Regions from separate parts of the Paraburkholderia sp. BR10872 genome, predicted to be linked through region 1. Evidence: predicted binding sites of a transcription regulator. Region 1 holds the regulator's gene; the other holds the start of a gene.
What was found. The regulator FliA, encoded in region 1, starts transcription of late flagellar genes. The targets are predictions, from matches to a motif close to CTAAAGTTTNNNNNNNNNNNGCCGNTA.

Region 1 (14,876 bases):
CCGTGCTTCAGGTTGCCGCTTTACGTTCCGATCGTGAGCGTCTTGAGCATCAGCGTCTTGGCCGTGTTCAGCGTTTCGACGTTGGCCTGGTACGAGCGTGACGCCGAGATCATGTTCACCATCTCCTGCACCGGATCGACGTTCGGCATCGTCACGTAGCCGTCCGCGTTGGCGGAGGGATTGTCGGGATCGTAGGTCTCTTTCATGGGCGTGGGATCGTCCACCACGCCGGTCACCCTGACGCCGCCCACCTGCTGGCCCGAGGCCGTGCGCGCGCCGCCGAGCGGGTTCACTGCGAACACGACCTGCTTCGCCTTGTACGGCTGGCCGTCGGGGCCGGTCGTGCTGTCGGCGTTGGCGAGGTTGGACGCCGTCACGTTCAGGCGCTGCGATTCCGCCGTCATGGCGGAGCCCGCAACGCTGAAGATGTTCATCAGGGATGGCATGGTTTCGTAGACCTCACATCAGGTGCGCGTCACGCGCGCGTTGGTCGTTCATGGCTTCGTTACTGCGTTTTCCGGCTGCGCTACCAGCGGCGATCAGCTCGAACCCGAGGTGATCGCGGAGAGCATCGTCTTGATCTGCTGCGAGACCACCGTCATGCCCGACTCGAAGTGCAGCGCGTTGTCGGCGAACTGCACGCGCTCGGTGTCGAGATCGACCGTGTTGCCGTCGAGCGCGGGCTGCACCGGCGTGCGGTACATGAGCTGGCTCTTGTAGGTGTCGGCGGGGCCGCCCGTCGGAATCAGCTTCGCGTCGCCGGCCATGTGGCCCGACTTGGTCGACGCCATCTGCATGCCGCTCGTCACGCCCGCGGGCTGCGCCATGGCGAGCGGCTGGGCGTTGCCGCCCGAGGTGGCCTTCATGCCCACCGTGCCGCCGGCGCCCTGCTGGCGCAGCGCGCCGGCGAGCGACGCCGCGAAGTCCACGTCGCGCGCCTGGTAACCCGGCGTGTCGGCGTTCGCGATGTTCGAAGAGATCAATGCCTGCCGCGTGGCGCGCACATCGAGCGCTTCGCGCCCAAAGGCGAATTCGGCATCGAGTTTGTCCAGCATCGGGCGTTCTCCGTGAAACGAAAAGGATTCGGCGTGAGCGCGGCGGGCTCGCCAGGCGGCGGGGAAACCGGCGCAAACGTTAGGCGCGTGGTCCGAAGGCCTTTGCGCATGGAGTGGAATATTAGGCGGGGGTGGCAAGAACCAATCGGACGAATAGCCGGTAAAGCGCCCCTCTATTCGACGCAAGCGCGCGGGGGGCGCCGCCTAGAATGCGAGGCGTGTCAATGCAATCGATGGAGAACGACAATGCCGCAGACTGCCCCTTTCCGTAGGCCGCACGACGGCCTGGAGCGGCGTGCGCGCGCGCTGTCGTGGCGCGCGTCCTGGACGTGCGTGCTGGCCTGCGCCCTTGGCAGCGCGCTCTTTGGCGGCACGCTCGCTCATGCACAAACTCCGGCGCAATCTGAAGCCGCCGGCGGCCAGATCTTCATTGCGGGCCCCGGCGACCGCTCGGGCGCCGACGCCGCGCAGATGAACGCGATGCTCGCGAGCAATGCGAAGAAGCCCGCCGCGGCTGTGGCCAGCGTTGCTCCCGCCAATGAGGCCGCACCGCTGCGCGCGGCCAGCTACGCCGATCTGAATTCGCGCGGCGTGCCGGAGGATGCACGCGCGGGCGTCGAGTCGAACGGCATGATCACGATACCGGGTCCCGGCGAGCGCGCAACCCAAGGCGACGCGCCGCGCATCGTCACGGTTCCCGCGCCGGGCGCGAGCGCCCAGCCCATGCGCGTGCCGGCGGCCAACGCGAACAATTCGGGCACGCTGCAGCGCGTGAACCTGTCTACCGCCGCGAACCGCGTCGCCCCGGTGGTCGTGGACGCCGGCGCGGCGACGCTCGCGAAGCCGGTTGCCAGCGCAAGCGCCGGCGCGCCGCCGAATCCCAATACCAGCGCCGTCGCCACGAACGTGCAGGCCACGCCGCCGGGCCAGCAGGACGGCGAATCGATCCGCGCCGCCGCGCTCGCCTTCCTGCAGCAGCAGTCGGCTGGCTTGCCGGGCCACGTGAGCATCACGGTCGCGCCGGTGTTTCCGCGTGGCCTCGCAGCCTGCACGTCACTCGAGCCGTTCATGCCGCCGGGCGCGCGCACCTATGGCCACACGACCGTGGGCGTGCGCTGCATCGGCGCGAAGCCGTGGACGCTCTATGTGAGCGCGCGCATTGCGGTGGACGTGACCTACTACGTGGCCTCGCGCCAGATCGGCGCGGGCGAAGCGCTTTCGGCCGCCGATTTCATGCCGCGCGCGGGCGACCTCGCGAACCTGCCGCAGACCATCATCACCGATCCCAACCAGGCGACCGGCGCCGTCGCGCTCGCCCGGATTTCCGCGGGACTGCCGCTGCGCACCGACATGTTGCGCAGCGCCGCCTCGGTGGTCATCGGCCAGACGGTCAAGGTGATTGCCGTGGGCAGCAACTTCACGATCTCCGCCGAGGGCAGCGCGCTCAACAACGCCGAGCCGGGCCAGCAGGTGCGCGTGCGCACGAGCGGCGGCCAGATCATCTCGGGCGTGGTCAAGGACGCGGGTACCGTGCAGGTGCAGATCTAGGGCCGGTAAGCGCTGGCAAGGGCCGGATCAGGGCGCGCCGAGCCCCGTCCGGCGGCCCGATCCGGCCGTCTCCGGCTTTGTGCGCCAGCACACGTAACAGCATGTAACGGTGGGATTTTTCGGCTAAAGTTCGGCCCGACCTGTGCCGTTATCAAGGTCAAATCGATCAGGAACGCCCATCGTGAAAGTTGACTCCTCCACCCGCAATGATCCGCGCACGCTGCAGGATGGCCTCGCGCGCTCGCAAGCCGATTCGACCGGCGTAAGCACCGACACCGCTACCACCTCCGGCGCGGCAGGCGGCACGACCGCCGCCGCCCAAGGCGGCGCGAACGTGAGCCTGTCGTCGCTCTCGTCGACGATGCGCTCGCTCGCGGCGAGCGGTTCCGCCGACATCGACACGGCGCACGTGCAGTCGATCAAGGACGCGATCCGCAACGGCACGTTGCAGATCGACTCCGGCAAGATCGCCGACGGCGTGATCCAGACCGCGCGCGACCTCATGAAGCCGACGTCGGGCAACTGACGCCCGATGCGCGAGCGCCGCGCAAACCTCGCTTTTTTTGGTGCCTTGCAATGAAAGATGCCCTGTTGGCCACACTGATCGACGAACACGCCACGGTCGAGGCGTTCGCGTCGCTGCTCGCCTATGAAGAAAAGGCGCTCGTGTCGGCCGATGGCATGGAGGCGCTCCCGCAAATCGTCGAGCAGAAGACGACGCTCACGCAGCGTCTCGCGGGCCTCGAAAAAGCGCGCGACGCGCAACTGGCCGGCCTCGGCCTGCCGGGCGGCCGCAAGGGCATCGAAATGGCCTGCGACGGCGACGCGCGTCTGGCAAGTCAGTGGGCGCTGCTCAAGGGGTCGACCGAGCGCGCGCGCCGCAAGAATCTCACCATTGGCATGATGATCCGCACGCGCATGGAGCATAACCGTCGCGCGCTCTCGATCCTGCGCGGCGAAACGGGCAACGGCTCGATGCTGTACGGTCCCGATGGGCGGTTGCCGGCGTTCGGGCTGTAAGCGCGCGTAGATCGTCCGCCAAAGACAAAAGCCGAAGCAGTGATGCTTCGGCTTTTTTGTTTCGCGCGAGTCCAGTCCGCCAACAAAAAAGCCGGGGCGCTCTCGCACCCCGGCTCTTTCATTGCAACTTCAGTCCCGCTCGCGCTGGCCGCCGCGCGCGCCGTCTACCGCCTCAATTCTCCTGGCCGGCCCACGACATCTCGCGCAGCCGCGTGCGCAGGCGCGCCACCGCCTGGCTGTGCAGCTGGCACACGCGCGACTCGCTCACCTCCATCACCGCGCCGATTTCGCGCAGGTTCATGCCGCGCTCGTAATAGAGCGACATGAGCAGCTTCTCGCGCTCGGGCAGCCGGTCGATCGCCTCGATGAGCGCGCCGCGCAGGCTGTCGTCGAGCAGCGCCGAAAGCGGGTCCGAATGATCGACGCAGTAGCGGTCGAGGAACGGTTCGTCCTCGGCGGAGCGGTCGAAGTCTTCGTAGTAGATGAGCTGGCTGCCATGCAGTTCCTGCAGCATGCTCTGATACTCGTCGAGCGGCATGCTCAGATGCTCGGCGATCTCCGTCTCGCTCGCCGAGCGCCCGAGCCGCTGCTCCACCTTGTGCACCGCGCTTTCCACTTCACGCGAGGTGCGGCGCAGGCTGCGCGGCAGCCAGTCGTTGCTGCGCAGCTCGTCGAGCATTGCGCCGCGAATGCGCTGGCTCGCGTAGGTCTCGAACTGCGCGCCCTGATCTTCCTTGTAGCGGTTGGCCGCGTCGAGCAGGCCGATCATGCCGGCCTGGATCAGGTCGTCGAGGTCCACGCTCGCCGGCATCTTGGCGACGAGCTGCAAGCCGAGCCGTCTGACGAGCGGCGCGTATTTCGCGAGCACGTCGGCCTGCGAAATTTTTCCTTGAGCGTTATACATCGTGCTCTCCACTTCTCATCTCCCTGTTGGCGTCGTCGTGCGCACGTCAGACGTGCTGCGGCGACGTCCGCTGCGCGGGCGTATCGGTCCGCCAGCCCACATGGGCCGGAGCGGACGCGGATGTTGCGTTGGGTGCGGGATGCACACCCGTCACGGCCGCTACGAACGAATCGGCGTTCGCGGCGAGCGTGCTGTGTGCGGCGTTTGTTGCATGGGTAGCGTGGGGCTGGACGCCGGCTTGCGGCGCGCCGTCCGGATCGTCGGCGGGTGCATGGCCCGCCGCTTCATGTTCTTCGTCCTTCGCGCCGAACAGTGCATTGGCGCGTGCCGTGGCCGGCGAGCACGCCGAGACCGCGGGTCGCATCGGCCAGTGCGGCAGCTCGGCGGCCACGTGGCGGAAATCGCGCGCGGCGGCCGTCGACGGAAACGCATCGACGATGCAGCGCGCAAGCCTGAGCGCCTGCGCCATGTGCTGATCGGCGGCGACGCTTCCGGCGCTGTCGAGCGACACGCTCAGGTAGCGGCTCGCCACCCCTGCGAGATTCTCGATCGCGGCCTGCGCGTCGCTCGCGTTCGCCACATGATTCGCGAGCACGCGAAACTGCGCGATCGCATGCGCGAAGTGCAGCCGTTTCATGCACGCGTAGGCGTCCGTGATCGACTGCGCACCGATGCGCATCACGATCAGCACATCGTGCGCATGCATGGCGAGCGGCGAAAGCGCGCCATCGGCGTCGAGCTGCGCGTCGATCAGTACGATGTCCGCGGGGCCCGAAATGACCTTCTGCAGCTGGGCGGACGTGTACTGCGCGCGATTGTCGCGCGAGGCGGCCAGCACGCCGAAGCCGAGCGCATGGCGGCCCACGGCTTCGTCAAGCGTGCGCTCGCCGCGCACGACGGCGGCGAAGTTGCCTGCGCCCCGCACACCGCCCACCAGCGCACAAACCGAGCGGGGTCCCAGACACTCGTCGATCACGAGCACGTCCTTGCCCTGCGCGGTGAGCGCCGCCGCGAGATTGACCACCGTGGTCGTGCGTCCGGGCGAACCTGCACCGCCCGTCACTGCGACCACGCGCGAGCCTTCACGCGCGAGAAGCCGCCGCAGCCCTTCAGCTTGATCGATTACGAACTTATCCAAACCTGACCTCGGGAGCCTGCGAATTCGTACGCGTCGAGAGTGCCGACAGCAGCGCCGGGATATCGTCTTCGTGCGGCACGAACGGCGAACTCTCTCGCGGAATGCAGAAAGCGCTGCGGATCAGGAAGCGGCGCGTCGCCACGTAAAGGTTCTCGGGGACCTTCTGGCCCGTCGAGACGTAATGCACCGGCAGCTTGTAGCGCAGCACGGTGTCGAGCGCGCTGCCGAGGTTGGTCGCCTCGTCGAGCTTGGTGAGGATGCAGCCCGTGAGCGGCGCGTTGTCCGGGCCGCTCTGGTAGGCCTGCACGACTTCGTTGAGCGTGTCGCCGTGGTTGGTCGCCGAGAGCAGCAGAAGGCGCTGCACCGGGCGGCCCGCGCCGCACAACATGGCGATCTGGTCGGCCACGGCGCGGTCGCGCTGGCTCATGCCGATCGTGTCGATCAGCACGATGTGCTTGTTCTTGAGTTCGGTGAGCGCGAGCTGGAGGTCCGCGCCGTCGCGCACCGCGTGCACCGAAACGCCGAGGATCTTGCCGAAGATGCGCAGTTGCTCGTGGCCGCCGATACGGTAGCTGTCGGTGGTGAGCAGCGCCACCTTGCTCGCGCCGAAGCGCATCACGCAGCGCGCGGCGAGCTTCGCGGTGGTCGTGGTCTTGCCCACGCCCGTCGGGCCCATCAGCGCGAACACACCGCCGCGCTCCATCAGCGCCTGTTCGTCTTCGAGCACGGGCAGGTTCGATTCGAGCACCGACTGGAGCCACTCCATGCCGGCCTCTTCGGTCTGCACGTCGGGCAGCCGGTCGATCATCATCTTCACCAGTTGCGCCGAGAAGCCCGCGGCGAACAGCTGCTTGGTGAGCGCGCCCTGCACCGGGCTGCGGCGCTGGCGCTCGCCCCACAGGAGGCCCGCAAACTGCTCTTCCATCATGCCGCGCATGGAGGCGAGCTCGTTCATCACGGTTTCGTTGACGACCTGCTCGATGCGCGCGCGGATCGCTTCGCTCACGCTTTGCGCCGCATCGGCGCCCTGCGCATTGCGGCTGCCGGGTGCGGGGCCCGCCGCTTCCGGACCGTGGCCGAGGCGCTGCGCGGCGCGGCGCGCGGCGACATGAGCGGCCTCGAGCGCCCAGTCGGGCGTGCTGGCGTCAACGTCGGGCGGCAGCACCGGATCGGCGACGCTGCCAAGGCCGCGCGCGGCGGCGGTGGCAGGCGTCATGCCCGGCACGCGCGGCGCGTTCTGCTGGTTCGCGATACGGCGGGCGTGGTCGATCAGCCAGGGGTTCGATTCGGCCATCGTGCGCGGCGCGTCGCTCGTCTGCGCGGCGGCGGCCTGTTCGAGCCGCGCTGCGGCTTCACGTGCGGCGGCCTGGGCGTTGGCGTTGGCGGCCGGCGCCGTGGACGCAAACGATGGTGCAAAGGCCGGCGAGGCGAGCGAGTCGGTCGCGGCCTGCAGCGCCATTTGCAGCGGCGAATGCGCATGCGGGACAGCTTGCTGCGATTGCGCGGCCTGCATCGCGGATTGCAGCGTCGGCGGCATCGCGGATTGCGCGGCCTGCTGGCCTGCCGCGGCGCGCGAAGAAGGCGACGAAGCCGAAAGCGGCGCAATGGCGGCCGACGCGGCCGCCGCTTCCTTGCCGAGCGAGACGGCGGTGTCGGCGGCCTGGTCGCCATCGGCATCGGCGTCGGCACTCGCGCCGCCGTTTTCGGCGCCCACTTCCGGGCTCGCGCCGAACACCGACGAGAACACGTCCGGCATGCCGCTCGCGTAGGGGTTCGCACCGCCCACCGGGGCGGCGAGCGCCGCGGGAGCGGCGCCAGGCGCGCTGCGCGGCGTGCGCGACATCTGCGTCATGGCGGCGGAGGGCTGCGCGAACGGGGCGCCTTGACCACCTTGCGCCACGAGGCCACCCAGGCTTTGCGCGGCGGCAGCATCGGCCGGCGCGATCGCCGCGAGATCGCGGTCCGCGAGCGCGACGATTTCGACGCTGCCGTCGTCGAGCGTACGGTTCGACAGAACGACGGCGTCCGCACCCAACGCTTCGCGTACGAGCCGTAACGCGTCGCGGCTGGTGCCACCGATGAATTTGCGAATGTTCAAGCTAAGCCCCTGATGAGGTGAGCGGCCAATGCCGCCGCCGGTCGTCTGTTGCTGGAATGGCGCTGGATTGCTGCCGGCCTGGCGTCCTGTGCAAGGCCTTTTCCGATGTTGGAATTATTTCGAAGGTGAGCCCCCCATGATCGATGGATCAGGGCGGAGAAATGCGGGCAATTCGCGGAATCGGTGGCGGAGCTGCGCACAGGCAAAAATTACGTGCAGAAAGGCTCGCACGCGGCGCGGCTAACGAAAAAGCCCGCAAGAAGCGGGCTTTTTCTCGTCCAGATACGGCAGCGCGATCAGTGCGCCCCGATCACGTTCACCACCTTCACGTTGCGCGTATCGGGCACCTCGGCATACGACAGCACCTTGAGCTGCGGCAGACTGCGGCGCAGGAAGCGCGACAGCATGGGCCGCAGCGCGTGCTGCACCAGCATCACCGGCGCGAGACCCAGCGCCTGCTGACGCCCCATCGCCTGCTCGGTCTGCGTGAGCAGCGTGTGCGCGAGACCCGGTTCGAGGCCTGGGTTCGGGCCCGAGGTGAGCGTCTGCGACAGCACGCGCTCGAGGTTCGCGTCGAGGCCCATCACCTGCATGTCGGCGTTGCCGGGAAACCATTGCTGCGTGATCGCGCGGCCGAGCGCGATGCGCACCGCCGCCGTCAGCTCGTGGGCGTCGGTGATGCGCGGCGTGTGCTCCGCGAGCGATTCCATGATCGTGCGCATGTCGCGGATCGGCACGCCTTCTTCCAGCAGGTTCTGCAGCACCTTCTGCAGCGTCGTGACCGGCAGCACCTTCGGCACGAGGTCGTCCACGAGCGAAGGCGTGTCCTTCTGCACGCGCTCGAGCAGCGCCTGGACTTCGCGGCGCCCGAGCAGTTCGGCCGCGTGCATGACGACGAGGTGATTCAGGTGCGTCGCCACCACCGTGCTCGAATCCACCACCGTGTAGCCGAACACCTGCGCCTGCTCGCGCACGTTCGAATCGATCCACACGGCGGGCAGGCCGAACGCCGGGTCCGTGGTCGGCGTGCCGGGCAGCACTGCGCTCACCTGGCCCGGGTTGATCGCGAGCCACTGGCCCGGGTAGGCCTCGCCCGTGCCCACTTCCACGCCCTTCAATGCAATCCGGTAGGCGTTCGGGCGCAGCTCCAGGTTGTCGCGAATATGGATGACGGGCGGCAAGAAGCCGATTTCCTGCGCGAACTTCTTGCGGATGCTCTTGATGCGCTTGAGCAGCTCGCCGTCGGTGTTCTTGTCGACGAGCGGAATGATGCGGTAGCCCACTTCGAGGCCGAGCGTGTCGATGAGCGCCACGTCGTCCCACGTCGCCTCGGCGTTTTCTACGGGCGCAAGCGTGGCGGGCGCGGCGTCGGCGATCACGGCGCTCGCCTTCTTCGCTGCGGCGTTCTTCTTCAGCGTGCGGCCGAGCTGGATCGCACCGCCGCCGAGCAGCAGAAACGCAAAGTGCGGCATGCCCGGAATCAGGCCCATCATGACGATGATCGCGCCCGTGATCATCAGCACGCGCGGGTTCGTGAAGAGCTGGCCGGTGAGCTGCGTGCCGATGTCTTCGTTGGTCGCCACGCGCGAGACGATCACGCCGGCCGCCGTCGAGATCACGAGCGACGGAATCTGTGCGACGAGGCCGTCACCGATGGTCAGCAGCGTGTAGGTCTCGCCCGCCGAGGCGAGCGGCATGCCGTGCTGCACGACGCCCACGATCAGGCCGCCCACGATGTTGATCACCATGATCAGCAGGCCGGCGATGGCGTCGCCGCGCACGAACTTGCTCGCACCGTCCATCGAGCCGTAGAACTCGGCTTCCTGGGCAATCTCGCTGCGGCGCTTGCGGGCCGCTTCTTCGTTGATGAGGCCCGCGTTCAGGTCGGCGTCGATCGCCATCTGCTTGCCGGGCATCGCGTCGAGCGTGAAGCGCGCGGACACTTCGGCGATACGACCCGCGCCCTTCGTGATCACCATGAAGTTGATGACCATGAGGATCACGAACACCACGATACCTACGGCGAAGTTGCCGCCCACGAGGAAGTGGCCGAACGACTCGATCACCTGGCCCGCGGCGCCCGGGCCGGTGTGGCCTTCGAGCAGCACGATCCGCGTGGAGGCCACGTTCAGCGAGAGCCGCAGGAGCGTGGAGAACAGCAGCACGCTCGGGAACGCCGCGAAGTCGAGCGGCTTCATGGTGTACATGCTGACGAGCAGCACCATCACCGAAAGCGCGATGTTGAAAGTGAACAGCAGATCCAGCAGGAACGGCGGCAACGGCAGGATCATCATGCCGAGGATCATGCAGATCAGGATCGGTCCCGCCAGCGCGCGCAGATTCGTGCCTTGCAGCATCTCCGGGCGCCGCGCGAGGAAACCGGTGCGGGCGTTCATTCTGTTGCTCCTTCAGTGCCGTCGCGCGCCGGATTGTCATCGGCGCGGCCAGCGGTATTCGATGCGTTGTTTGCGTTCGCCGCGTTCGCTGCGTTCGTGGAATTTGCCGCGTTCGCGCGACTGGCGGCCTCGGCGGCCGCGCGCTCCTCGGGGGTGAGGGCTTCTTCGGCTTCGCTGGCTTCGTCTTCGTCACTCATCGCGCCCTTGTCCATTTCGGGTGGCACGTCGAGGTCGGTCGGCTCCATCGGCACGTCGCCGCCATGCTCGCGAAAGCGCTTGAGCTGATAGACCCACGCCAGCACCTGGGCGACCGCGCCGTAGAGCGGACCCGGAATTTCCCGGTTGATGTCGACGTTGTAATAGAGCGCGCGGGCGAGCGGCGGCGCTTCGAGCAGCGGCACGTTGTTCTCGGTCGCGATCTCGCGGATGCGCGCGGCCACGAGGTTCACGCCCTTGGCGACGACCTTCGGCGCGCGCATCTCGCCATCGGCGTACTTGAGCGCGACGGCGAAGTGCGTCGGGTTGGTCACGACCACGTCGGCCTTGGGCACCTGAGTCATCATGCGGCGGCGCGCGGCGGCGCGCTGCTGCTGGCGAATGCGCCCCTTCACGTGCGGATCGCCTTCGTTTTCCTTGTGCTCGCGCTTCACTTCTTCCTTGGTCATGCGCAGCTTGCGGTAGTACGACCAGAGCTGGTACGGCACGTCGAGCGCGGCGACCACGAACATGCCGGCGACCGTCATGCCGCAGCACACGCCGATCAGATGCATCGCGTCGGCGAACGCGCGCGGCGCGGGCTGCATGGCGAGCCCGAGAATCTCGTCGCGCCGGCTCCACAGCGCCCAGCCGCCGATCACGCCCACCACGAGCGTCTTGGCGAGCGACATGCCGAGCTGGATCGGCCCGTTCACGGAGAAGATCCGCCCGAGCCCCGACATCGGATTGAGGCGGCCGAAGTTCGGCTGCAGCGCCTTCGTCGAGATGAGCCAGCCGCCGAGCGCCATCGGCGCGAGCAGCGCGGCGAGCCCCGTGAGCGCGAGCACCGGCATGAGCGCCATGAGACCTTCGCGCGCCGCGACGCCGGCGCCGATCAGCATGCGGCTGGTTTCGAACGCCCCCGCGTGATTGAACGAGAACGCGCCGCGCATCATGGCTTGCAGATGCTCGCCGATCGTGCCGGAGAGCATCCACGTGCCATAGAAGCCCGCCGAGAGCAGCGCGAATGTCGCCAGCTCCCGGGAACGCGGAACCTGCCCCTCCTCCCGCGCCTTTTCGAGGCGCTTGGGAGTGGCGGATTCGGTTTTCTCGAGGTCGCTGTCCTCAGCCACGCATGCTCCGGTCGCGGGCACGCGCCGCTCGTCGCGGCTGCGCGGCTGGCGCGCGCCCTTTTTCAGTGACAGCGATTATTGCCGCGCAAGCCAAGCGGCGATTGACGGAGTAGGACGGGGAAATCAGGGTATTTCGGCCGATGGAACCGGGCGGCATCATCGGCGAACGCCGGCACACGATGCGCGCGCGCTCGCGGGCCGCCAACTTTCACGGCCTACGCACCCTCAGCGCCCGCGATTTCAGAACGCGACGAACGGCGCCTTGCCGCCGGACGCGCTCATGTCCATGCCGTAGTACACGTAGCGGCCATAGAAGAACGACAACCCCAGGTCGAGCGCCGCGGCCGACCCGAACTGCCCTGCCAGGTTGTTGGCCGCATAGTTAGCGCCGCTGCCGAGCAATGCGTTCGCGTTCGCGACATTGAAGGTCGCGGTGCCCGTCGTTGCGCCGTTATTGGACGCGAGTGCAGCGCTGAAGGACTGGGTGGACGTAGGGCAATAGAACGTGCCGAGATTGCCGCCACACTGCGGCAGGGCGCTGTCGACGAAGAAGATCGCGTTCGAACCCGAGTCGAGGAAGGTCTGGAGCGTGCGCCCGTTGAACGTGGAGCTGAGCCTGCCCCACGAGTCCGTGTTGTAGCTTTGCGCGGCGGTCATCGCGTTGTTCGACTGCGTACCGATGCCGAACACGAGCGTGCCCGTCGCACTGGGCGCGCCGTTATCGGATACGGGGGCCATCTCGAGGATCACGCCGTTGCCGTCCGTGCCGAATCTGGGCACCGGATTGGCCACCAGCTGGGTTTGCGTGACCGTTGCCGTGACGCAGTTCGTGTCGCCGGGGCAGGAGTAATAAGTGCCGAGGTTGTCATAAGGCGCAACGCCGATACCGAGAATGCCGTTCGCGCCCAGGTCCTGCACCGTGTCCTGCGCGCTGCCGAAGCTCGCGCACGCCGACGGCACCGTGTTCGAGTTCAGGTCGCCGATGATCTGGATCGGAATATTGGACGCCGTTTCGCCGCCGATCTTCACGTCGGCGGGACGCACCGTGCCCCACGTGTAGCCGTCGGCGAAGGCCGTGCATTCGGCGAGGGTGCCGCCGTTGGCCGTCGCCTTGGGCAGCGAGCCCAACAGGTTCGGCAGCGCCGACGCGAGCAGGCGCAGCCCGAACGACGCCGTATCGACCTGAATGTTGTCGACGGTCTCGCAGGTGCTCGTGCCGGCCACGCAGATCGTCACGCTGACAGTGGGAATGTTGGGCAGCGTGCCGGTCAGTCCGCGATTGACGACGACGCCCACGGTATTCGCGGCGGTAGCCGCGGTGGGCTGCTGTGTGGGACTGGGAACCGCGGAGCCGCTGCCGCCACTGCTGCCGCTCGAGCTGCTGCTACTGCTACCGCTGCTGCCGCCCCCGCCCCCGCAGGCGGCGACGAGCGAAACCAGGGCAACGAGCGCGGCGCCCGAAAGGAACCGGAAAGGGCGCAGCCACACGTTGCGCGAATAGCGTGAAGTCAGCACTGAAGTCAGCACGTTCGGCCTCCGCTCGTCACTGGATATCGGAGGCGCTGACGCCCGCAGGCAGCGCCTGCGGCAGCCATGCCTGCCCGGAGAAGGCGCCCATGTGGCCGCCCGAATGCACCACGACGTTCGAGTTTTCGACCACGCCCGGCCCGCGCACGTGACCGGCGGCGTGGCTCGCCTTCACGCCGGCCGTGTACTGGGAAAAATAGCCGCCCAGCAGCGTGGCGAGATTGGGCATCTGCGGGCCGTCCCAGGCCACGCCGAATACGGTGCCGGCCTGCGAGAGATACTCGCGCACGACGGTGCCGTTGGCGAGCGTCGTCTGCTGAACGGTATAGGCGGGAGTCGTGGAAGCGCCAGACGCCGCGCCTTGCGCCGCTGCGCGCGCAACGGCCGAGGCGTTGCCGGCCGCGGCTGCCGCCGAAGCGGCGCTCAGGGTGCTGACGTTCGCGCCCGCCGGCGTGGGCATGGGCGCACCGCCGAGCGCGGCGTGAGCCGCCGGCGCCGCGAGCAGCACACCAAGCAGGGAACCGAGAAGCGCCGCGCCGGGTGCGCGGCCGCGTTTGACGCGGCGCGCAAACGAGCGCGCCGCCTTGCCACAGAACGATGTGTATGGATACAAGGCGTCCCCTCCCTGTTGCGATGGCGCGTTGCACCATACGCTGGCGGGGCCGCGCGGGAAGGTCGCGGCGGGACGCAGCAGGACGGGCAACGGCTGGCTATGCTTCGTTGCCCCACCGCGACGTTCGCCGCCGCAGGGCACGAAGACATGAGCACTAGTATGCCCGCCTTGGACTACATGCGGCAGCTAACCGAACGATTAGCTGCACGTTAGGGGTCAGAACCCGAGACTTGCGAGCAGATCGTCGACCTGCGCCTGGTCCTGCACGACGTCGGTCTTGCCTTCCGGATTGATCTGCGGGCCGTTGAGCAGGCCTTCGGGGCTGCCCGTGCTGCTCTGGGTCTCCGCGAGCGCCGCCGCCGTCGCCGCGAACTGCTCGCGCCGCTCCGGCGCGATGTTCTCGACCAGCACGGTGAGCAACTGCTGCTCGATCAGATAGACCACGTCCATGATCTTCTTGATCACCTGGCCCGTCAGGTCCTGGAAATCCTGAGCGAGCATGATCGCGAGGAGTTGCTCGTTGGTCGCCGCGGTGGCTTGCGGCACGCCATCCACGAAGGCGCGCGTGTCGTCCATCAGCTGGCGCACTTCCTCGCGGCCGATCGGCGCGTCGTACCAGGTCGCCCAGCGGCTCGTCAGTTCCTTCGCGTCGCGTTCGAGCGTTTCCTGCAGCGGCTTGGCGATGTCGATCGCGGTCAGCACACGCTCGGCGGCCTGCTCGGTCATGTTCGCGACATAGCGCAGCCGGTCGCGCGCGTCGGGCACCGCCTCGGCGGCGCGCTCCACATGCTTGTCGAGGCCGAGTTCGCGCATCGAGTCGCGCAGGCTGCGCGTCAAGTGTCCGATGCGCGCGAGGATGCGGTCCGTCGCCAGCTCGCCGGCTTCGCCCGCGGCGGACGGCTCGAAGTCGAACTCGGGCGGCTGCGGGAGCGGCTCGATGCCATCGGCTTCCGGCCACTCACCGGAATGAGCGCCGGACTGCTCACTGATGGGCTCGTTCACGTCAGCTCCCCGTCTTGGCCATCTTCTCGAGAATCTTGTTGAGCTTCTCGTCGAGCGTGGCGGCCGTGAACGGCTTCACCACGTAGCCGCTCGCGCCAGCCTGCGCCGCAGCGATGATGTTCTCCTTCTTCGACTCGGCCGTCACCATCAGCACCGGCAGATGCGTCAGGTTGGCGTCGGCGCGGATCTCCTTGAGCATGGCGAGACCGTCGAGGTTCGGCATGTTCCAGTCCGAGATCACGAACTC
Region 2 (14,876 bases), on a different contig from region 1:
CCGTGGGGAACGTCTCCCACGGAATTTCCATCGTTTCGAGCATCTGCGGCGTAACCGGGCCCATCAGCGCGTGCTGCGGCTCGTCGGGCACGCCCGGCTGGCCGCGCCACGTCACGATCAGCAGTTGCGGCAGACGGAACGTCCATGTCAGCGAAGTGAGCGGGCTCACGGCGTTGCCGAGGCCCGAATTCTGCATCATCGTGATGCCGCGCTTGCCCGCGAGCGCGACGCCCGCGATGACCGCGACCGCGTCACCTTCGTTGGCCGCGCTCACGTAGTGCAGCGAGTCGTCCTGCAGCACGTAGTTGATGAACGGCGTGAGGTACGAGCACGGCACGCCGGCGTACCACTCGAAGCCGCGCGAGCGCGCCGCTTCGACGAATTGTGCGGCTTCGATCATGCCTGGCCCTCCGCGCCCAGCGGCGTTTGCGCGTGCGTATAGACGCCCTGAGCGAAATCTCCCGCGCGGCGGAAGTCTTCGAGGTCGTTCACGCCGCGCCAGTGGCCGTGCACGTACTGCACTTCGATTTTCTCCCCGTCTGCGATCAGTGCGTTGAGCAGCGCCGGCATGTCGAGCGTGTCAAAGTCGGCGCACGTCTGCAGCTGCGCGAGCTTCTTCGCGAGCTTCGCACGGCCCGCGCCTCGCACGTTCACGAGGCCGATCCAGCGGCCGTGCGGGGCCGCGCCGTTCGCGGCCGGGTCGCTCGCCACACGCTCGAGGATCACCTTGCTGCCGAACAGATCGCGCTCGTCGGCGGCCGAGCACCATGCGAAGTCGCGCGTGCTGCTGTTCTCCGACTCGGGCGACGAGTCCACCACCACGCTGAAGTCCGCTTCGCTTTCTACTAGATCGCGCAGGATGTAGCTGCGGAACACAAGGTCGCCGTACGAAATCACCGTGTCGTTGTCGAGCGCACCGACCGCGCACGCGAGCGAAGCGAGTTCGTTCGTCTGCGCGAATCGCTCGTTGCGCACGAGCTTGATGCCCGCCGTGTCGATGGCTTCGGCCTTGTAGCCGCCCACCACGGTGATGTCGTTGACCGACTGCTTCTTGAACGCGTCGACGAGCCAGCGCAGGAGCGGCTTGCCCGCGACCGGCAGCATGACCTTGGGCTTGTCTTCCGTGTAGGCGTCGAGACCCGAGCCGCGGCTCGCGGCCAGCACGATCGCCGAGCCCGCGCCGCGCGACGTGGCGCTGAGGTAGCGGTCTTCGGCTTCCGAGTATTCGTCGGCGTCCTGCAAGCGGAAAATTTCGTTGACCGTAGCAATGCGGTCTTCGACATCGACGAGGGTTTGCGTGTCGTAAATCGTTTTGGTGACGGCCTGCATGGCCGAAACGGCCGCGCGGATCTGGTGGTTCGCCCAGATCACCGTGCTGATGCCCGCCTTGCGGAATACCTCGGTCGGCGTGCTGTAGTACTTGGTCGGCACGATCACGAGCGGGCCGCGGCCCGCCCACTCGCGCGCGAACGTGAGGATCTCGTCAGCTTTCGAAAGCTTGCTGTGGATGAGGATCGCGTCTGCGCCGGCCTGGCGATACGCTTCGGCGCGCTTGAGCGCTTCGTCCATGCCCCAGCCCGCGATCAGCGCCTCGACGCGCGCGACGATCGAAAAGTGCTCGTCGGTCTGCGAATCCTTGCCGGCCTTGATCTTGCCGCAGAACTCGTCGATGTCGGCAAGCGGTTGCGCTTCGCCGCCGATGAAACTGTTGGTCTTCGGGAACACCTTGTCTTCGATGCACACGCCCGCAATGCCGCGCTGCTCCAGCTTGCGCACGAGACGGCGCACGTTGTTGAAGTTGCCGTAGCCGGTGTCGCCGTCGAGCAGGATGGGCAGGTCGCTCGCGTCGGCCATGAACTCGAGGTTGTCGACCACCTGGGTCCAGCTCGCCTCGTTGTTGTCGCGCACGCCGAACTGCGCGGAGATCGAGAGGCCCGAGCCCCAGATCGCCTTGAAGCCCGCCTCGCGCGCGATGCGTGCGGAAAGGCCGTTGTGCGCTTCCATCAGGAATTCGAGTTCGTTGCTGGTCAGCATCTGGCGCAGCCGCGCGCTGCGCGATGTGGCAAGAGCGGCGGGGACCAGGGCGGGTTCGCGTGCGTTCATTCTTGTTGCTCCAGTGGACGTCATGCGGGCCGCAGCGGGGCTGCGCCGTGTGCGTCGCATCGTTGGTAAAGGTCCTTCATCCCGGCTTGATCGCAAGCCTCGAAGTCAGGCAGGCCGGGGGCAAAGTCGCGACTATATCGGAAATGATTCCTATCCGCAGTCGATCCCTGCAAAGAGTGGCGAATCATGGAGTTGCTGTGAAATTTGTGGCTTTTGTCGGCGCGTTCGCAGGCGTTTCAGCAGCGCGTCATATGCGCCAGATCAAGGACTTTGATTTGTATGAAGAAAAAGCTGCCTAAGCAGGGTTCCCCCTGGGTCTCGCGCACGTTTGCGTGGGCCGTAAACACAGTCTGGCGGCAACGCATCGCCAGTCGCACCGCTCCTGCCCTGTGAAATATCCGACCGACCATGCAGAACATGACCCTCAACAAAAAGCTCCGCTCGATGATCGCGATCCTCTGGATCGGCCTGCTGTTGATCGTCGCCTTTGGCGCCTGGCAAAGCCGCGAAGCGATGATCCGCGAGCGGCGCGCGCAGCTCACCACGCTCGTCGACGAAGCGACGAGCATCGCCAACTACTACTACGGGCTCTCGCAGCGCAACGTCATGCCCGAAGCCGACGCCCAGAAGCAGGCGCTGACCGTGATCGGCTCGATCCGCTACAGCACCGACGGCTATCTGAGCATCAACAACTCGCAGTCGGTCATGCTGATGCATCCGATCAAGCCCGAGCTCGACGGCAAGAACCTGAGCGACTTCACCGACCCCGCGGGCACCCATGTGTTCACCGGGCTCGTGAACGCCGCGAGCGGCCCGAACGGCGGCTTCCTCGACTACCTCTGGGCCAAGCCCGGCCACAGCGAGCCCGTTCCCAAGCTGAGCTTCGGCCGCCGCTTCGTGCCGTGGGACTGGGTGATCGTGACGGGCATGTACATGGACGACGTGCGCGCCGAGTTCTACGACAGCCTGCTGCGCTGGCTCGGCATGACCTTCCTGCTGGGCGGGGCCGCCACGGCCGTGATGGTGCTCGTGGTGCGCAGCGTGCGCAGCAGCATCGGCGGTGAACTGGAAGGCGCGGTGGACGCGGCCAATCGCATCGCCGAGGGCGACCTCACCTTGCGCCTGCAGGTGCAGGGCACGAACGAGACCAGCCTGATGCGCGCGCTCGCGACGATGCAGACGGCGCTCGTGCAAACCGTCTCGCGCGTGCGCAGCGGCGCCGAAAACATCAACGTGGGCGCGAACGAGATTGCGGCTGGCAACACGGATCTCTCGCAACGCACCGAGGAACAGGCGGCGGCGCTCGTGCAGACCGCGTCGAGCATGGATCAGATGACGGCGAACGTGCGCCAGAACGCGGACAGCGCCCAGCATGCGGCGTCGCTCGCGAGCCAGGCCGCCGACGTCGCGACGCGCGGCAGCGCTGTAGTCGACGACGTCGTGCGCACGATGGGCGACATCACGACGAGCTCGCAGCAGATCGGCGACATCATCGGCGTGATCGACGGCATTGCGTTCCAGACCAACATCCTCGCCCTGAACGCCGCTGTGGAAGCGGCGCGCGCGGGCGAGCAAGGCCGCGGCTTCGCGGTGGTGGCCGCCGAAGTGCGCAGCCTCGCGCAGCGCTCCGCCACCGCTGCCAAGGAGATCAAGGCGCTGATCGAAAAGTCGACCGGCACCGTGACCGAAGGTCAGCATCTCGTGACCAACGCAGGCGCGACGATGACCGAGATCGTGCAGTCGGTGCGACGCGTGCACGAGATCCTCGAAGAGATCAGCAACGCTTCGCGCGAGCAGAGCGCCGGCATCGAGCAGGTCAACCGCGCCGTGGGCGAGATGGATCAGGTGACGCAGCAAAACGCGGCGCTCGTGGAACAGGCGGCAGCCGCCGCCCATTCGCTCAAGGATCAGGTGAGCGTGCTGCGCGAGTCGATCGCGAGCTTCCGCTTGCCCGCGCACGCGTAACGCTGTCGCCACGCCGGCTCGCCGCCGGTTCGCCGCCGGTACGCATCCCTACCCGCCGGGCCGCATTCGCGGCCCGGTTCGCTTTGCGCCTCCCCCGCTCCCCTGCACCGCTCGCGCGCCCAATTGCCTCGCCGCCGTGCGCACCCATCATTTCAATTCAATTACATCATGTTTACAATGTGATTCTGCCTTCCACCCCGCCTTGCCGATGATCCGTTCCAGGAAACCGCCGCGCGACCCGCACGCCACCGCGACCCGTCACCCGATGCTTGCGCCGCGCCTGCCCGCGTGGCGCTCGAAGTTCATCGTGTTCATCACCTTCGCGGCCTTTGCAGCGCTGGCCGGGCGCGCGTTCTGGATTCAGGTCGCCAATCACGGCTTTTACGTGAAGCAGGGCCAAAAGCGCTACCAGCGCACGCTGGAGCTCGACGCGATGCGCGGGCGCATCGTCGACCGCAACGGCGCGCTGCTGGCCGTGAGCCTTGCGACTTTCGAAGTCTGGGTGAATCCGCGGCTTCTCGATGCCGCCGCGCACGCGCCGCTCGCGCGCCTGCTCGACATGCCGCTCGCGGAACTGGACCGGCGCGTTGCCGGCGACCGCTCCTTCGTGCTGCTCAAGCGCCAGGTGGACGCCGACACCGCCGCGCACATCGACGAGATGGGCATGGGCGGCATCACCCTGATCGCCGACTCGAAGCGCTATTACCCCGAAGGTGAATCGGCGGCGCACGTGGTGGGCTTCACCGACATCGAAGACGCCGGCCAGGAAGGCGTGGAACTCGCCGCGAACGCGCGCCTGCGCGGCACGCCGGGCCAGCGCGAGGTGATCCGCGACCGGCTCGGGCGCGTCGTTTCGGAGCCGAGCGAGCGCGTGCAGCCACGCAACGGCGACACCGTGCAGCTCACCATCGACCGCCGCGTGCAACAGCTCGCGTACACGCAGCTCAAGGCGGCCGTGGCGAAGAATCATGCGGAAGCGGGCAGCGTCGTCGTGCTCGACGCGCAGAACGGCGAAATCCTCGCGCTCGCAAACTGGCCGTCGTTCGACCCGAACGACCGCGCGCGGCTCACGGGCAAGCAGTTGCGCAACCGCGCCGTGGTCGACACGTTCGAGCCCGGCTCGACCATCAAGCCCGTGGTCGTTTCGCTGGCAATGGACCTGCACAAGGTCAACGCGAACACCCTCATCGACACCGCGCCGGGCACGTACCGCATCGGCCCCGCGACGATTCACGACACCTCGAATCACGGCCGCATGACCGTGGCGGAGGCCATCCAGAAGTCGAGCAACGTCGCGCTCGCCAAGCTCGCGCTGAACCTGCCCGCGCAAACGATCTGGGACAAGTATCAGGAGTACGGGCTCGGGCAGCGGCCCGGCGTCACGTTCCCGGGCGCGGCGCCTGGCCGCGTGCGGCCGTGGGCGCGCTGGCGCCCCATCGAGCAGGCGACGATGGCCTATGGCTACGGCCTGTCCACCTCGCTTTTGCAGATGGCGCAGATCTACACGGCCTACGCCGGCGACGGCACGCTGCATCCGGCCGCACTCCTGCGCGAAGCGCCGGCCGGCGCGGGCGGTGCCTCCGCGTCGGAGGCGCGCGCGGTCACGACGCCGGCCACGGCCGCCGCCATGCGCAAGATGCTGGAGATGGCGACGAGCGACGGCGGCACGGGGCGCGCCGCGAATGTGGAAGGCTATCGGGTGGGCGGCAAGACCGGCACCGCGCGCAAGCAGATCGGCGCGGGCTATGCGAAGAACCGCTATCGGGCGCTGTTCGTCGGCATGGCGCCGATGAGCGCGCCGCGCGTGATCGTCGCGGTCATGATCGACGATCCGGCGGGCAAGGCATTTTATGGCGGCACGGTTGCGGGGCCGGTATTTTCGGGTGTGACGGCCGGCACACTCCAGTTGCTCGGCGTGCCGCCCGATGTCGCGGCCGGCCCCGAGAGCGCCAAGGGTGCCAGCGGCACCCGGGCCGGCTCAGGGCGCGGTTAGCGCCGCAATCAATGGTGGCGATACGCGGGCGGCGGCTCGCTGCCCGACACGGCGGGCGCCCCCGCTTCTGCATTGGGTGCGGGCGGCGCGCCGTAACCCGATTGCGCGACCTGCTCCTGCGCCAGACGCGCTTCGTTGGCGCGCTTTTCGGCGAGCCGGCGCATGGCGCTCTGCACATCTTCCGGATACGTGGCATCGTTCGCCGAAGCCGGGTTGTAGCCCACCGACTCCAGATCGACCAATTCCTGCAGCACCTGGGCCCGCGTCACCGGACCGTTGTGCGTGCCGGTGGATTGACCGAACGAGACCGCCGGAACGATCGCCATCATCGACACCAGCGCCGCGCGCAGCATTGCGTTTTTCACCATGCTCTCCGTATGAATTCGATGAGCAAAGTCTACGCAGCGCGGCCACGCACAAAAACCGGCTAGCGAGGGAGAGAGTCTTCCATTCCTCGCAAGATTGATAAGGAGTTCTGCGGTCCTCAGATCTGGTCGCGGCCAAATGCGCGCAGCCCGTCGAGATCGAGCACGTCCACGCGGTTATACGAGAGCGCGACGAGCCCCTGCCGCTCGAGCGTCTGCAGGGCCTGATTGATCCGTTGACGCGACGCGCCCGCCAGCATGCCGATCTCCTCCTGCGAGATGTCGAGCGCCCGCCCCGTCTCGGGATAAAGATCGGGATTGAACATCTGCGCGAGCGACTGCGCGACGCGCGCATCGACGTCGAGCAAGCGGCTGTTCTGGATCAACGCGATGAACTCGCCCATGCGGTTGTTGAGCTGATGGATCACGAAGCGGCTGAACGGCAGGCTGCAGTCCATGAGCCGGTGGAACGTCTCGGTGGCGACGGCCATGACGAGCGACGGCTGCAGCGCGATCACGTCATACTTGCGCGGCTCGCGCTTGATCACGCTGCCCTCGCCGAACCAGCCGCCGTGCGGCACGCCCGAAAACGTGCAGCCGCGCCCCGATGCATTGAAGATCGCCAGCTTCACGAGGCCGGAACTCACGCCGAGCCACCAGTCGGAGGGCGCTTCGCGCGCGGCGACGATCGCGCCCGCGGCATAGCCCTGCGCATGCGACGACGCCAGCACCCATTCGCGATGCTCGGGCGCGAGCCCGCGGAACCACGCGTAGCGCTCGAACAGCGAGGCAAGACGCGCGGCGTTGGCGGCGTCGATGCGCTCGCCTTCGCGCCAAGAATCGCGGGCGGCCGGTGTCCCGTCCGGGGGCATAATGGATTGCGACATCGCGCTTTCCTGGGTTAGGTCAATCTTTGGGTCGATCTTGTCGGGCGGACCGTGCGTCGCGGCCCGCTCTGTCGCGCCGGCGACAGACTGTCATGCGCGGCCCTGCTACGGTAGCGCGAATCCTATCGACACACCAATAACCGTTCGGAGACACCGCCATGTTGCACCCCTACGAAGAAGGGCTCGCGCAACGCGAAGCCAATTATGTGCCGCTCACGCCGGTCGATTTCATCGCCCGCGCCGCCGAGGTCTATGGCGAGCGCCTGGCTGTGGTCCACGGCGACGTCCGCCGCAACTGGCGCGAAACCTATGCGCGCACGCGGCGACTCGCAAGCGCGCTCGGGCAGGCGGGCATCGGCCGCGGCGACACCGTGGCGGTGCTGCTGCCCAACATCCCCGCGATGGTCGAGGCGCACTTCGGCGTGCCCATGCTCGGCGCGGTGCTCAACACGCTCAACACGCGACTCGATGTCGCAACCATGCTGTTCATGCTGCGCCATGGCGAAGCGAAGGCGTTGATCGTCGATACCGAATTTGCGGCGCTCGCGCAGCGCGCGGCGCTCGAATTCCCCAACCTCAGGATCATCAGCGTGGCCGACATCGCGCCCGCGGACCCCGAGTACTTCCCGCGCGCCACCGACTACGAGGCGTTCCTCGAGCAAGGCGATCCCGAGTTCGCCTGGGAGCCGCCGCGCAACGAATGGGACGCCATTGCGCTGAACTACACGTCGGGCACGACGGGCGACCCCAAGGGCGTGGTCTATCACCATCGCGGCGCGTATCTCAACGCGGTGAGCAATATCCTCGAATGGGACATGCCCAAGCACGCCGTGTATCTCTGGACGCTGCCGCTCTTTCATTGCAACGGCTGGTGCTTTGCGTGGACCGTCGCCGCGCGCGCGGGCGTGAACGTGTGCCTGCGCAAGTTCGACGCGAAGCTCGTGTTCGACCTCATTCGCAGCGAGCGCGTCACGCACTATTGCGGCGCGCCCATCGTGCAGGGCGCGCTCGCCGACGCACCCGCAGAGTACCGCGAAGGCATCGCTCACACGGTGTGCACGATGGTGGCAGGCGCGCCGCCCGCGCCGGCCGTGATCGCGAAGATGAAGGCGATCGGCATCGAACTCACGCATGTCTATGGTCTGACCGAGGTGTACGGCCCCGCTGCCGTGTGCGCGGTGCAGGCGGGCTGGCAGACGCTGCCCGACGAGGAGCAGGCGCGCCTCGCCGCACGCCAGGGTGTGCGCTATCACCTCCAAAGCGGCGTCAGCGTGCGCAATGCGCAGACGATGGAGCCCGTACCCGCCGACGGCGAAACGCTCGGCGAGATCATGTTCCGCGGCAACATCTGCATGAAGGGCTATTTGAAGAACGAGCGCGCGACGGAAGAGGCGTTCCGCGGCGGCTGGTTCCATACGGGCGACCTCGGCGTGATGACGCCCGACGGCTACGTGCGCATTACCGACCGCAGCAAGGACATCATCATCTCCGGCGGCGAGAATATTTCGAGCATCGAGGTGGAAGACACGCTGTATCGCCATCCGGCCGTCGCGCTCGCCGCCGTCGTGGCGATGCCCGATCCGAAGTGGGGCGAAGTGCCTTGCGCGTTCGTCGAACTGCGGCCCGGCGCGAGCGCCACGGCCGAGGAAATCATCGCGCACTGCCGGCTCTTTCTCGCGCACTTCAAGGTGCCACGCGCCGTGCGATTCGGCGAACTGCCGCGCACGGCCACGGGCAAGATCCAAAAATATGAGTTGCGCGCGCAACTAGGTTCGCAAAGCGCGATCGACGTGGCTGGTGCAACACCCGCGCCGAAAACACCTCGGTAAGAACGACATCGGGGCCTGCTTGGCCGGTAGACGTGACGCATTCAGGCGGCCCGCGCGGCCTGAATGTAACGTCAGTTGACACCCCGACCCCCTGTGGCTCGGTCGCGATTGTCAGGTGCGTCGCTTAATCCTTTCTGCATCAAGGGCCAACTGTCAAAGCAGCCTTTCTCGCATGAAGAATCGTATGAAACGAAAGCTTACAAGTGGTCACGTTTTCCTCCGCTTCGGGCCGATAAGCTTTGAACCGTGGTCGCAACACAAAGGCATCCCGATGCCGCGTGACTGACGACGCAACCAACGAGGAGGTAACTCATGAACACGAAGAGCTGGAAGACCCCCGCCCGCGCCATCGCCGCAGCACTGCTCGCCGGCGGCGCATTGATGGGCGCATCGAGCGCCTTCGCTCAGTCCGCACCGTATGGGCTGCGTGCCGAATCGGCGCCGCAATACGGTCAACCGCACATGATGCCGGTGGACGCGCACGTCTCGATCGGCTGGCACGAGAACCGTTATTACGACGGCCACCGCTATTGGGAACACGACGAGTGGATGCACCATCACCCGCACGATCCGGGTCCCCCGCGCTACCGCGAGGACGACCATCGTCCGCCGCCCCCGCCGCGTTACTGATGCGCGTGATGCGCGCGTGATCCAGGGGCCGCCTTCTCTGGAGGCCCCTGAAGCGGCACACCGAGGCCGGTCTTCCCTCAAGGGAGACCGGCCTCGGCGCATTTCGGCGCCTTACTTCAGCACGCGTGTGCGAACGCATGGATATCGTTCGGCATGCGAAACAATGTGAGCACGATGCCCGCCACACGGCGTATCCGGGCTGCCGTGCCGCGCGCCGGCTGCGGCCGGAAAGGCAGATGTCAGTAATTGCAGGTAATGCGGAAGTGTTGCCGGCCGCACGGCGCGCGGGTAACGTTGATGGGCGTTTCGTTCCCCGGAGCGCACGGTGTATTCTCATTGCCCGGCCAGCGATGGCCGGGATTTTTTTGCGCGCGAATGAGAACACTAGCGCCCTTCGGGTGTCACGCGCACCAGGTTTTTTTTCCGATTGCGGCCGCAATTTTGCGGACGTAAGGTGGGATTGCCTCTTGAGAACAGGCGAGCCTTGTGACCCCCGGTCGTGACACAGTCCGACCGGGGATTTTTTTGGCTTCTGTGCTTTGGAGAATCGCGTCTGCCGGAACATGCAGCGGCGCCGCGAGAGAAGGAACGATGACGGATCACCGAATGAGGAGTTCGGCTTCGCTCCAGCCAGAGCTAGATCCGTCATGCCGTGCATTATCCGGGCTGAAGGCCGGGGCGTCACTAGCATCCGGCGCAAAGAACCATTACGCAAACTGGCAAGATATGGGGACGGACGTCGAAAGCCGGCCCATGAGCATCGGTTAACATGGGGGTTTCGCCAGCAGTGCCACCCCGCTTGTGCCAACTTTCACCCTCGCCCATCCCGTCACCGCGGCACTCGATGTCCGCAAGAGCCGCTTCATCGCGCACGCCATTCCCGTTGCCGACCGCGAAGCGGCCATGGCCGAAATCCGCCGTCTGCGCGACGAACACCCCACCGCCACGCACGTTTGCTGGGCGCTGCTCGCGGGCGGCCAGTCCGGCATGTCCGACGATGGCGAACCCTCCGGAACCGCCGGACGCCCGATCCTCGAAGTGCTGCGCCATCGCGACCTGGACGGCGTGCTCGCCGCCGTGGTGCGCTATTACGGCGGTGTGAAGCTCGGCGCGGGCGGCCTCGTGCGCGCCTATACCGACGCCATTGCCAGCGCCCTGCAGGGGGCCGAGCGCGTCGAGCGCATTGCGCAGGCGCGCCTCACCGTCGAACTCGGCTATCCCGACGAAACCCGCGTGCGCCACTGGATCGACCAGGAGCAGTTCACGCTCGTGCAAAGCCAGTACACCATGACGGTCCGCCTCACGATCCAGTTGCCCGCCACCGCCGTGGACGCCGCGCGCACCACGCTCACCGATCTCACGCAAGGCCGCTCGGGCTTCCCCGAGCCCGTCTGAGGCGGGCGGCTGGCTGCCGCCGCAATGCCGATCGCGCACTTTTCAAAATCTTTTCATTTCTTTCATAAAGTTTCATGAAAGCTTGCCGTAATGAAAGCATGGCCGCGCATTCGCGCGTTCCGTCGACTCGACGCACCAGAACGAACGGACTTCTTTCATGGCAAGCACGATCACGAACACCACGACCGCCAGCGCGAACAGCGCGCTGAGCGACGCCGCCCAGTCGATCATCAGCGGCGCGACCAACTCCGCACTTGACGTCAACCAGCTCGTCAAGGCGCTCGTCAACGCGAAGATCGCGGGGCCGAGCGCCATCCTCAGTGCGAAGCAGACCGCCAGCAACACGACGCTGTCGGCGCTCGGCACGCTGAAGTCGGCGCTCGCTTCGCTCCAGACCGCGCTCGAGCCGTTCAAGGACGGCGCCGCGCTGCAGCGCTTCACCGTCACGACGAGCGAGAAGGACAAGGGCTTGAGCGCGGTGGCCGGCAAGAACGCCGTGGCGAGCAGCTTCACGGTCGAAGTCGATCGCCTCGCGACAGCGCATAAGCTCGCCTCGGACAGCTTCGACACGGGCGAGACGCTCGGGGAAGGCAGCCTCGACATCGCGATGGGCGGCAAGTCCATGCATCTGACGATCGCTGCGGGCAGCAACAAGCTCACCGACGTCGTCGCGGCGATCAACCGGGCGAAGGACAACCCAGGCGTCACGGCGTCGATCGTCAACGGCGCCGACGGCCAGCACCTCGTGCTGACCGCGAACAAGACCGGAGCGGCCAACGCGATCGACGTGCAGGCGGGCGCGGGCGTCGACACGCGGCTCGCTTCCTCGCAGATGCGCGAAGTCGAGGCAGCCGGCGACGCCGAGCTGCGCATCGACGGCACGCGCGTCACGAGCGCGAGCAACACCCTCGAGGGCGTGGTGAGCGACATCACGATCAAGCTTGCAAGCGCCTCGGTGGGCACGAAGCAAACGCTCACCGTCGCTCCCGACACCGAAGCGACGGGCACATCCATCCGCGACTTCGTGAAGGCGTACAACAGTTACGTCGATGCCCTGAACGGGCTGACCTCCTATACGGCCGCAACCGGTTCGACGAGCGCGCAAGCAGGCGCGCTGCTCGGCGACTCGATCGCGCGCACCCTCGCGGCGAGTCTGCCGGCGCTCGTTTCGGCGGGCGTGAAGGGCAGCGACGGCGTGACCCATTCGCTGGGCGAGATCGGCATCAAGCTCGACAAGAGCGGGAAGCTCGAGATCGACGACGAGACGTTCAAGAAGGCGCTGCAACCGGGCAACAGCGCGATTGCGGCGCTGTTCGGCAGCGGCGGCCTGACCACGAAGCTCAACAGCGCCATTACGCCTTACGTGCAGTCGAGCGGCATCATCGAGCGACGCAGCACGGCCATCAACAAGGAGCTCGACGACATCAAAAAGCAGTCGTCGATGCTCGATGTGCGCGCAACCCAGCTCACTGCGAAATTCAACCGCCAGTTCACCGCGCTCAATAACCTCATGTCGATCATGAACAACAACCAGCAATATCTGACACAGCTCTTTGGCGGTGCAAACAGCGCGGGCGCCCTCGCGACGAATCACAAATAAGGCTTGAATGCGCGGTGATCGACGCTAGCAAACGTCGACGGCAGACGAAAAAAAGGCCGCCGAGTGAATCGGCGGCCAACAGGGGACGTGAAGAACAACCGCGAATCGAACTATCGAATCGACCCGACCGCTCCATCATGGCGAGCCAAAATTAAGACAAACTTAAACGCGCGCAAAAAACGATCGGGAATTCCGGCGCGTGAGCGCGCAGGCAATGGAAAGAACGCGTAATAATGGGCTGGCTATACTTGATCTGGTCCGCGCCGCGCAGTCATTCGCGCCCGCATGACCGTCTTCTACCCAACCCGGAAGAGCCGCCATGTTTGATCGACTGCATCGGTTTATGGAAGGCGCAGGTCCCGAGCGGCGCCATCGCGTCTGGAGCAAGGTGCGCATTTTCGTGGCCGCAATGGGCACGCTCGGCTCTGCCGCTGGCATCGCCATCGCAGTGGTCGGGCTCATCAACTTCGACCACCAGAAGGTGATTGCCGGCGTGGCCGTCATCATCGTCTGCACGGCGATCTACGTGTCGATCCTCGTGCGCGACCGCAATCGCGCCGACTAACGCACGCCGCCCGGGCGTCGCTGCCTCACTGCAGGTTCCGGCCGTCGCGCGTGACATGCACGGCGGTCGCGCCCACGTAGTCGGCGCGAATGCTGTCGCCCACCTTGATCGATTCGAGCGGCACGTCCGGCGGCGCCACCACCACGACCGTGCGGTTCGGTCCGCGCAGCGCTACCTTGCGGCTCTTGCGGTCGATCTTCTCCACCGTCGCGATCACCTGCACGCTACGCGCCGTCGCCGTCATGCCACCGGAAGCGGGCGTGGTCGCGACCGTATCGACGCGCGAGCGGATGCCCCTCGTAGCCAGCTTTTCGGCACGCAGCAGCAACGCCTCCTTGTAGAGGATGTTCACATGATCGCCGGGCTTGAGCTTGCTCACATCGCCGACTGCGGGATCGACGGCGACCGTCACCAGGTTGCGGCGCGCGCCACGCAGCGTGACCGAGTTGGTGGCCGCGTCGATGCTCACGACGGTCGCCGTGGTCTGCACCTCGCCGATCTGCAGCGCGGCGTTGGGCGCACTCCCGGACGCGGCATCGGACGCCGTCTGCGCAAACAGCGGTACATGCGGCGACACGCCGAGGGCAAGCACGAGTATGGCGCCGAGCAGCGGCGCGGACGAATGGTAGCGCGTGGACATGAAGCCTCCTTGTGTGGATCGTGAATGGCAAGAGAGCGGCATGGCGCCGCTCGCACGCATCAAGCGCTGTTCATGCAGGCTTCTTCGGCCGCACAGCGCAGGTAATGGGCATACACACGCTCACGTTCCTCGTTGGCGAGCTGGCGCTTTTCGGCAAGCCGCAGCATGCGGTGCCGGTCCGCGCCGAGCGTTTCGTAATAGCGCTCGGTATGCAAGCGCTTGAAGCGCGTATAGAAGTCCGGGCCGGGCAGGCCCGAATCGGTCGAGAGCAGCGAGGCATAGTCGGCCTCGTGCGGCGCGCACAACGCGGCCGCGGCCGCCTCGAGCTTTTCGTAACGCACCCGCAACGGCACGTCGCCCGCGAACAGGGCATGAAACGCACCGTACGGCACGAGCGAGCGCCGGCTCGCAGCGCGGCGCAACAAACGACCTACCTTTTCGTCGAGTTCTTGGTTCATCCGCAGCGGCCAGAAAGCGGGCCGCCGCCCAGGCCGCGCGTCGTTTGACGAAACGCACGGACGCATTTGGCGGCCCGAGGGATTCAGGGACCCGTTTCGCCACGCGATACGCTGCGCGGCGAATCCGGCATTCTGCATTCGTTCATTCGAATCCAATCTGCATTGCAATCGATTCGAAATGTTTGCGAAAACCATTCTGCACAAAAAAGCGAAATCACTCCCTGAAATTGCCCCATAGCCGTCATCACCCGCGCTGGACCATGCCATTGTTTGCCGCGCACCTCAAAAACGCTAACAAACATCTAAAGGTGCGATCGTCGCTATTAATTCATTTTGGATAAAACCGTTTCAACTCAATATATGCTGAATACCGATTTAGTCATACAAAACAAGGAAAAGTGTTGCTTTCCAATGTTTGAGCAATTAAGTCAGGTTAACTGGCTGCA

Region 2: fliD (flagellar filament capping protein FliD) is a predicted target of FliA. The motif match lies at 11,232-11,258, and genes of this name have one in related genera.

What each region holds. Positions count from the first base shown of each region.
Region 1 covers NZ_JBFRCN010000004.1:118,407-133,282, reverse strand. The annotation lists gene flgC (flagellar basal body rod protein FlgC) at 21-446, opposite strand; gene AB4Y43_RS05255 (flagellar basal body protein) at 540-1,055, opposite strand; gene flgA (flagellar basal body P-ring formation chaperone FlgA) at 1,302-2,603, shown strand; gene flgM (flagellar biosynthesis anti-sigma factor FlgM) at 2,785-3,129, shown strand; gene AB4Y43_RS05240 (flagella synthesis protein FlgN) at 3,180-3,623, shown strand; gene AB4Y43_RS05235 (RNA polymerase sigma factor FliA) at 3,796-4,527, opposite strand; partial or broken gene AB4Y43_RS05230 (MinD/ParA family protein) at 4,883-5,665, opposite strand; gene flhF (flagellar biosynthesis protein FlhF) at 5,658-7,763, opposite strand; gene flhA (flagellar biosynthesis protein FlhA) at 8,060-10,159, opposite strand; partial or broken gene flhB (flagellar biosynthesis protein FlhB) at 10,315-11,487, opposite strand; gene AB4Y43_RS05210 (DUF3443 domain-containing protein) at 11,728-12,975, opposite strand; gene AB4Y43_RS05205 (DUF2844 domain-containing protein) at 13,031-13,531, opposite strand; gene cheZ (protein phosphatase CheZ) at 13,844-14,500, opposite strand; gene cheY (chemotaxis response regulator CheY) at 14,631-14,876, opposite strand, start outside.
Region 2 covers NZ_JBFRCN010000029.1:50,435-65,310, forward strand. The annotation lists gene aepY (phosphonopyruvate decarboxylase) at 1-400, opposite strand, end outside; gene aepX (phosphoenolpyruvate mutase) at 397-2,103, opposite strand; gene AB4Y43_RS22245 (methyl-accepting chemotaxis protein) at 2,521-4,068, shown strand; gene AB4Y43_RS22250 (peptidoglycan D,D-transpeptidase FtsI family protein) at 4,277-6,061, shown strand; gene AB4Y43_RS22255 (DUF4148 domain-containing protein) at 6,070-6,426, opposite strand; gene AB4Y43_RS22260 (Crp/Fnr family transcriptional regulator) at 6,546-7,298, opposite strand; gene AB4Y43_RS22265 (acyl-CoA synthetase) at 7,472-9,142, shown strand; gene AB4Y43_RS22270 (hypothetical protein) at 9,455-9,772, shown strand; gene AB4Y43_RS22275 (YigZ family protein) at 10,574-11,167, shown strand; gene fliD (flagellar filament capping protein FliD) at 11,325-12,767, shown strand; gene AB4Y43_RS22285 (DUF2964 family protein) at 13,087-13,332, shown strand; gene AB4Y43_RS22290 (hypothetical protein) at 13,358-13,972, opposite strand; gene AB4Y43_RS22295 (hypothetical protein) at 14,032-14,430, opposite strand.